DNA from 3 places in the Arthrobacter sp. R4 genome. Region 3 is predicted to be linked to each of the others. Evidence: riboswitches for the same ligand, from Rfam matches in the RefSeq annotation. Region 3 holds a riboswitch; each other region holds the start of a gene.
The links. A riboswitch is a leader RNA that binds a small molecule or an ion and turns the genes downstream of it on or off. The one in region 3 is predicted to bind S-adenosylmethionine.

Region 1: linked by a shared signal. The riboswitch ahead of ACLKOZ_RS19025 (DUF1737 domain-containing protein) and the one ahead of metX (homoserine O-acetyltransferase MetX) in region 3 are both predicted to bind S-adenosylmethionine.
Region 2: linked by a shared signal. The riboswitch ahead of ACLKOZ_RS13660 (aminotransferase class V-fold PLP-dependent enzyme) and the one ahead of metX (homoserine O-acetyltransferase MetX) in region 3 are both predicted to bind S-adenosylmethionine.

The regions. Positions count from the first base shown of each region.
Region 1 is NZ_JBLWIJ010000032.1:109,964-112,219, reverse strand. It holds gene ACLKOZ_RS19035 (O-succinylhomoserine sulfhydrylase) at 1-286, opposite strand, end outside; gene ACLKOZ_RS19030 (rhodanese-like domain-containing protein) at 287-697, opposite strand; gene ACLKOZ_RS19025 (DUF1737 domain-containing protein) at 694-951, opposite strand; SAM riboswitch class IV at 965-1,078, opposite strand; gene ACLKOZ_RS19020 (hypothetical protein) at 1,185-1,688, shown strand; gene ACLKOZ_RS19015 (acetyl-CoA C-acyltransferase) at 1,717-2,256, opposite strand, start outside.
Region 2 is NZ_JBLWIJ010000021.1:76,399-78,654, reverse strand. It holds gene ACLKOZ_RS13660 (aminotransferase class V-fold PLP-dependent enzyme) at 1-1,204, opposite strand, end outside; SAM riboswitch class IV at 1,240-1,353, opposite strand; gene hisN (histidinol-phosphatase) at 1,513-2,256, opposite strand, start outside.
Region 3 is NZ_JBLWIJ010000015.1:127,235-129,490, reverse strand. It holds gene metX (homoserine O-acetyltransferase MetX) at 1-994, opposite strand, end outside; SAM riboswitch class IV at 1,007-1,122, opposite strand; gene ACLKOZ_RS10630 (bifunctional o-acetylhomoserine/o-acetylserine sulfhydrylase) at 1,245-2,256, opposite strand, start outside.

The DNA of each region.
Region 1 (2,256 bases), on a different contig from region 3:
TGAACACGGCGGACATTCCCGACGCCGTTGCGAAGCACGCCTCAGTGCCTTCGAGCAGGCGGAGCCGTTCCTGGAAGGTGGCCACGGACGGGTTGCCGTAGCGGGAGTAGACAAAGCGCTCGTCCTCGCCGGTGAAGGCGCGCTCCGCTGCGGCGGCGGACTCGTAGACGAATCCGGAGTTCAGGAACACCGGTTCGGTGGTCTCCTGGAAGTTGGTGCGGTCCAGCCCGCCGCGGACGGCCTGGGTGTCAGGGCTCCAGCCGGCGGCATCTTCGTTGAAGGTCACTTAGTTCTTTCCCAGGTTGGTTGGCAGGCCGCGGTTCTTCCAGCCGTTGACGGTGCGCTCGCCGTAGCGGTCCGGTTCGCCTTCGAAGCCCTCCAGGACGTTGTAGGAGGTGAAGCCGGCCTGCGTCGCGGCGATGGCGGCCGAGATGGAGCGCTGGCCCGAGCGGCAGATGAACAGGAGTTCGGTGCCGGTGTCCTCCGGCGCCTGCTGCCTCAGGTCGGTGAGGAACTCGGGGTTGGGAATGCCGCCAGGGAACGTCCACTGTATGAACAGGGGGTCGTTGTCGGTTGCCTTGGTGTCAGGGATGCCGATGTGCGCCCACTCACCCTCGGTGCGGACATCCACCAGGATGGCGCCCTGTTCCAGCTTGGTCCAGGCTTCCTGCGGGGTGAGGTCTCCGGCGTAGCTCACGCGTGGCCCTCGCCTTCGAACTCAAGGTCTTCCACGGCGGTGGCGACGGCGGCGTCCGCACTGGCGATGGCGGCCGGGAGGATGAGTGCCTGCGCCACAATCACCTGGCCGCCGTTGGACGTGGCAGCCGGGCTGCCATGCAGGACATAGCCTTCGGCCAGGGCGGTGGAAATCCGCTCACAGAAATTACGGTCGTCCGGGCCTGTGATGAGCCGGTACGACAGTTTTTCTTCAGGGGCAGGTGCGTCAGACACGACGGATCTCCTTCTCTCACGCTTGCAACTCGAATGTCGATATGCCGAGTATTCACCTGAGGCACCCCGCCGCGAAAGGGAGGGTTGCCGACCGGCCAGTCAGGGCTTGGCGCCGGTTCTCATTACTCCTCAAAAACGTAACACTTGGCCCGCCTGGCCGCACCGCCGCCGTCGTCATGTTCCGTAACCAACACGTGCTTCCGCGGCCGTCACCCGGACGGGACAATCAGTTCATGGGGAAATCCGGGCGGGGACTGGCTTCATTCGCTCGTTTGAGGACTGCCGCTGCATTCCTCGTACTGGCAACGGTGGCCACTGGCTTGAGTGGTTGCCGGGACGTCTTCGCGCCGCCGCCCTGCATGCCGCCCGCGTACACAGTCACGCCGTCGGAAGCCAAGCCCGGTGAGCAGGTTACGGTCAGCGCGCAGGACACCAGCTGCGATGCCCGCTACGGGCAAAACGCGCAGGTCCAGGTGACGGTGCGGGACGCCTTTGGATCGCTGATGCTGGAGGAACTCGCACCCATGAGCGACGACGGCGCGTTTACTTTCGTGTTCACCGTCCCGCCGGGCGCGGCTCCCGGCAAGGCGGCAGTGGGGGCGCACCCGTACAACCTGGATTGGTGCGACGACACCGGGGTTAACAACCGGGCCGGCGCGGGGCCCAGGACGCTTGTCCTGGTCTCGTGTGCCGAGCGCCTGGTGCCGTTGCTAATACTGGCGGGTACCGGGGCCTGAGCAGCGCCGACGCCCGTGGGGACGGGCGTCAGGCCCTGAGGATGAGGGCCTCGCCCTGGCCGCCGCCGCCGCACAAGGCCACGACGCCGATGCCGCCGCCGCGCCGTTTCAGCGCCAGGGCCTGGTGCAGGACCAGCCGTGCCCCCGATGCGCCGACGGGGTGGCCCAGCGCGATCGCCCCGCCCTCGGCGTTGATCTTCTCCGCCGAAATGCCAAGGTCCTGGGCTGACTGGATGATCACCGAGGCGAACGCTTCGTTGATTTCCACCAAGTCCAGGTCCTCCACCGAAATCCCTTCTGCGCGGAGTGCTTTTTCGATGGCGCGGGACGGCTGGGAATGCAATGAGCCGTCCGGCCCGGCTGTCTGCCCGTGGGCGCCGATCTCGGCAATCCAGGTGAGCCCCGCCCGTTCGGCGGCCGCCTTGCTGGCCACCACGACGGCGGCCGCGCCGTCGGAGAGGGGAGAGGCGGAACCTGCGGTGATGGTGGCTGAGTCTGCCGTGGAAAAGGCGGGCTTGAGCGCCGCCAGGGCCTCCGCCGTCGTGCCCGGCCGGATCCCCTCATCGGC
Region 2 (2,256 bases), on a different contig from region 3:
TCAGCAGGGGGTGGGCACAGAACCGGCCGTCGCGGAGGCCTACGCCGTGTTCTGCTGACAGGTAGGCAGCCACCAGGCCGGCGTCGTAGCCTTCCACCGAGAAGTTCACTACGCCGATGGTGTCGGTGTCCGGATCGGTGTCCTTGAAGATCTGGTGTACCGTCACGCCTTCGATCTTCTGCAGTCCCTCCACCAGGAACGACCGGATAGCCGACTCGTGGGCGTGCCACCGGTCCTGATCCAGCGATGCGATGACCTGGGTGGCGCGAGCCAGTGTGGCTGCGCCCAGGACGTTGGGCGAACCGCCCTCGTGCCGGGCTGGGCCGGTGGCCCAGCTGACGCCGTCGAGCCTGGCCTCCCGCACCGCGCCGCCACCGGCAAGATGCGGCGTACCCGCGTCGAGCCAGTCCGACCGCCCCACGAGGACGCCTGCGCCGAAGGGCGCGTAGAGCTTGTGGCCCGAGAAAGCGAGGTAGTCGACGTCGTCGGCGCTGATGTTGATCCGGCGATGTGGCGCGAGCTGCGCGGCATCGACGACGATCCGGGCGCCGTGCTGGTGGGCAAGGGCGGCGAGGGCACGGATGGGCAGGATTTCGCCGGTGACGTTGGAGGCGCCCGTGACGGCGAGCAGGCTGATTCCGCCCTGTTCCAGTTCGGCACCGAGGGCCTCGATGGTGCCGGCCACGGTGTCGGCCGCAACGACGCTGCGGTGCGGGACGCCCTGCCACGGCAGGAGGTTGGCGTGGTGCTCGATGTCGAGGTACAAAACCTCCCCCGTGGGGCGGCCGTCCGCGGACGGAAGGCACCCGGCGAGGAGGTTCAGGGAGTCCGTGGTGTTCCTGGTGAAGATGACGGAGTCACCGGGCCGGCCTCCCACGAAGTCACGCACGATGTTCCGGGCGTTCTCGTAGACGGACGTGCTGATCTGGGATGCGTAGCCGGCGCCGCGGTGGACGCTGGCGTAGAACGGCAGGATCTCGTTGAGGTAGGCGGAGACAACCGAGAGGGCCGGGGCGGAGGCGCCGTAGTCCAGGTTGGCGTAACGCACGTGGCCGCCCTGGATCAGCGGGGCCTGGATTTCGGCGCCGGTGACGGCGGAGAGCGGCCGTCCCGCAACGGCGAGCCGTTCGCTGAACAGGGCTGCGGTCTCGTTTGCGGCCAGGGTACGGACGGCGGAGTTGGGGGAGACGGTGGCTGTTGTCACAGAGACCTCACTTTAGAGGGACTCCCTGTCCCGGGAATCCGCGCTTGCCGGGTCCGTTCCGGACCGGCCTGGTCGTCACCCGGGGCACCCCACCGCGAATGGAGGGTTGCCGGCCAGCAAACCGGGGTTTCGCGCTGGCACTCGTGACCTGTTAAGAGCGTAGAACATGGGCGGGGCGGGCAGGAAGCCCGTCCGAATGTTAAGGCTTTTGTTACGCGCGGATGGAAATACCCATGGTTATCCGAAGATACGACGGCGGACGCCCCCATCAGGAGGCGTCCGCCGTTGATAATTCGGCACTTGGGCTGCTAGAGGAGGTCGTCCAGGTCAGGGTTGAGCCGTTTGAGGACTTCCGAATGCAGGATGGAGTTCGTCGCAAGCGCGTTGCCGCCAAACGGACCGTCTTCACCCTCGAGGGAGGTGAAGCGGCCGCCGGCCTCCACCACGATCGGGACCAGTGCCGCCATGTCGTAGAGATTCAGCTCCGGCTCACACGCGATGTCCACGGAGCCTTCGGCCACCATGCAGTAGGACCAGAAGTCGCCGTAGGCACGCGTGCGCCAGACGTCTTCGGTGAGGCCAAGGAAGTCATCCAGGTTCCCGCGGTCCTTCCAGCCGCTCAGGCTGGAGTAGGACAGGGAAGCGTCCGAGAGTTTCGACACGTCTGAGACCTTCAGCCGGGTGGCCGCAGCCAGTGACCGGCCCATGTAGGCGCCTGCGCCCTTGGCAGCCCACCAGCGCTTGCCCAGGGCAGGGGCACTGACGACGCCGACGACGGGCTCTCCTTCGTCCACAAGCGCAATCAGTGTTGCCCACACCGGTACGCCACGGACAAAGTTCTTGGTGCCGTCGATGGGGTCGATGATCCAACGCCGGGAGCCATGGCCTGAACTGCCGAATTCCTCGCCCAGGACCGCATCGCGGGGGCGGGAACGGGAAAGCTGGCCACGGATGGCTTCTTCGGCGGCCTTATCGGCATCAGTGACCGGGGTCAGGTCCGGCTTGGTCTCGACGTGGAGGTCCAGTGCCTTGAAGCGGCTCATGGTCTGGTC
Region 3 (2,256 bases):
GCTCCTGCGACTGCGACGGGAAGTAAAGACGGTCCGAGTCCACCGCGGCAACAAAGAACTTTGCGGAGGCCCTCGCCAGGGTTTCGCTGAGGGTTCCCCTCCCCCGGCAGACGTCGTGGCTCATGAGGGCCTCGGTGATGGCGATGTAGCTGTTGGCATCAAAGCGGCGGACAAGCTTGCTGCCCTGGTGGTCAAGGTAACTCTCCACCTGGTAGCGCCCACGGTCCCCCAGCGCGGCTGCCCGCAGCGGCGTTTCGGGAGTCTGGGCCGTCCGCCCGAACCGCCCATCGAACTCCTGGGCTGATCGATAGGTGATGTGGGCGATCCGCCGCGCCAGGGCCAGCCCGTCCTCCGGGAAAGGCCCTCCATAGTAGTCGCCGCCGTTGAAGTTGGCGTCCTGGCGGATGGCGAGCGTCTGGGCCTGCGCAAAGGCGATCTGCTCGGCGGTGCTGGCGGCACCGATCGAGATCACGGCGCAACGCTCCACCCGTTCGGGGTAAATGAGCGCCCACTCCAAGGCACGGGCACCGCCCATGGAACCGCCCAGCACCGCGTACCAGCTCCGGATGCCCAGCTGGTCCGCCAACCGGGCCTCGGCTGCGGTGCTGTCACGGAGGGTCACCAGCGGAAAGCGGGAACCCCAGGGCCGGCCGTCGGGAGCAGGCGAGGACGGCCCTGTGGAACCGTAGCAGCCGCCAACAATGTTGATGGACACCACAAAGAACCTGTCCGTGTCCACCGGCGCGCCCGGACCGGCAAGTTGCTCCCACCAGCCCGGCTCGTCGCTGTCACCGCGTGTCACGTGCGTGCTGCCGGTCAGGGCGTGCTCAATGAGGACGGCGTTGGAGCCGTCCTCATTGAGCGTTCCCCACGTTTCATAGGCGAGCGTGACCTCGGGCAGGTATCCGCCCGCTTCTAGTTCAAGGCCGCCGATGCTGGCGTAACGGACCACGCCGTTTTCGGGTACTGCGGTACGGGAGACGGTAATCGTCATGTGGAGACCTTTTCTACGCGCTTGCCCGCCGTCGAATGACCGGCAGGCCAGGTCTTCACCCGGGGCACCCCGCCGCGAAAGGAGGGTTGCCGGCCAGCAAGCCGGGGCTGTCGCTGGCACTCATGACCTTCTCCGAGTGTACGAAACCAGCCCCGGATCTGGCTAAGAGTGTGACTGGTTTGTGACTCCACAATGCCTCTCCTGCCGGGCGCCGGACTCCCGGGGCCGGGAATCCGGCGCTGAAACCGCCTTAGAGAGCCGCCTTGGCCGCCCGGAAACCTGCCTCCAGGTCCGCCAGGATGTCATCGATGTGTTCGATGCCCACGGAGAGGCGGACCAGACCCGGCGTAACGCCCGCAACTGCCTGCTGCTCCGGGGAGAGCTGGCTATGGGTGGTGGACGCAGGGTGGATGACCAGTGACCTGACGTCGCCGATGTTCGCCACATGGCTGTGGAGCTCCAAGGCGTCCACAAACCGCTTGCCCGCCTCGGCCCCGCCGGCCAGGTTGAAGGCCACCACGGCTCCTGTGCCCTTGGGGCCGTACTTGCGTCCGCGCTCGTACCAGGGGCTCGAAGGCAGCCCCGCGTACGCGACCGACTCGACGTCGTCACGGGCTTCCAGCCACTGCGCCACCGCAACAGCGTTCTCAACGTGCCGCTCCACCCGCAAGCTCAGCGTCTCCAGGCCCTGGGCGATGAGGAACGCGTTGAAGGGCGATACTGCGGAGCCAAGGTCTCGGAGGAGCTGGACGCGGGCTTTGAGGATGTAGGACAGATTGGCGCCCAAGGCGCCGCCGGCGCCAAGGTCACGGGCATAGACCAGGCCGTTGTAGGTGGGATCCGGGGTGTTGAAACCAGGGAACCTCTCCGGGTCTTGACCGAAGTCGAAGTTGCCGGAGTCCACGATCACCCCCGCGATCGCCGATCCGTGTCCGCCAAGGTATTTGGTGGCCGAGTGGACCACAATATCGGCGCCCCACTCCAGCGGGCGTATGAGGTACGGCGTGGAGAGCGTATTGTCCACCACCAACGGAACGCCGGCCTCGTGGGCGGTCCGGGACACCCCTTCGATATCGAGGACATCCTGGCGCGGGTTGGACACGACCTCGGCAAAGAACAGTTTGGTGTTCGGGCGGACGGCCTCGCGCCACTGGTCCAGGTTATCCGGGTCCTCCACGAACGTCACCGAGATGCCGAACTTCTTCAGCGTGTACCCCAGCAGGTTGTACGTGCCGCCATAAAGGCTGGGGCTTGCCACCACA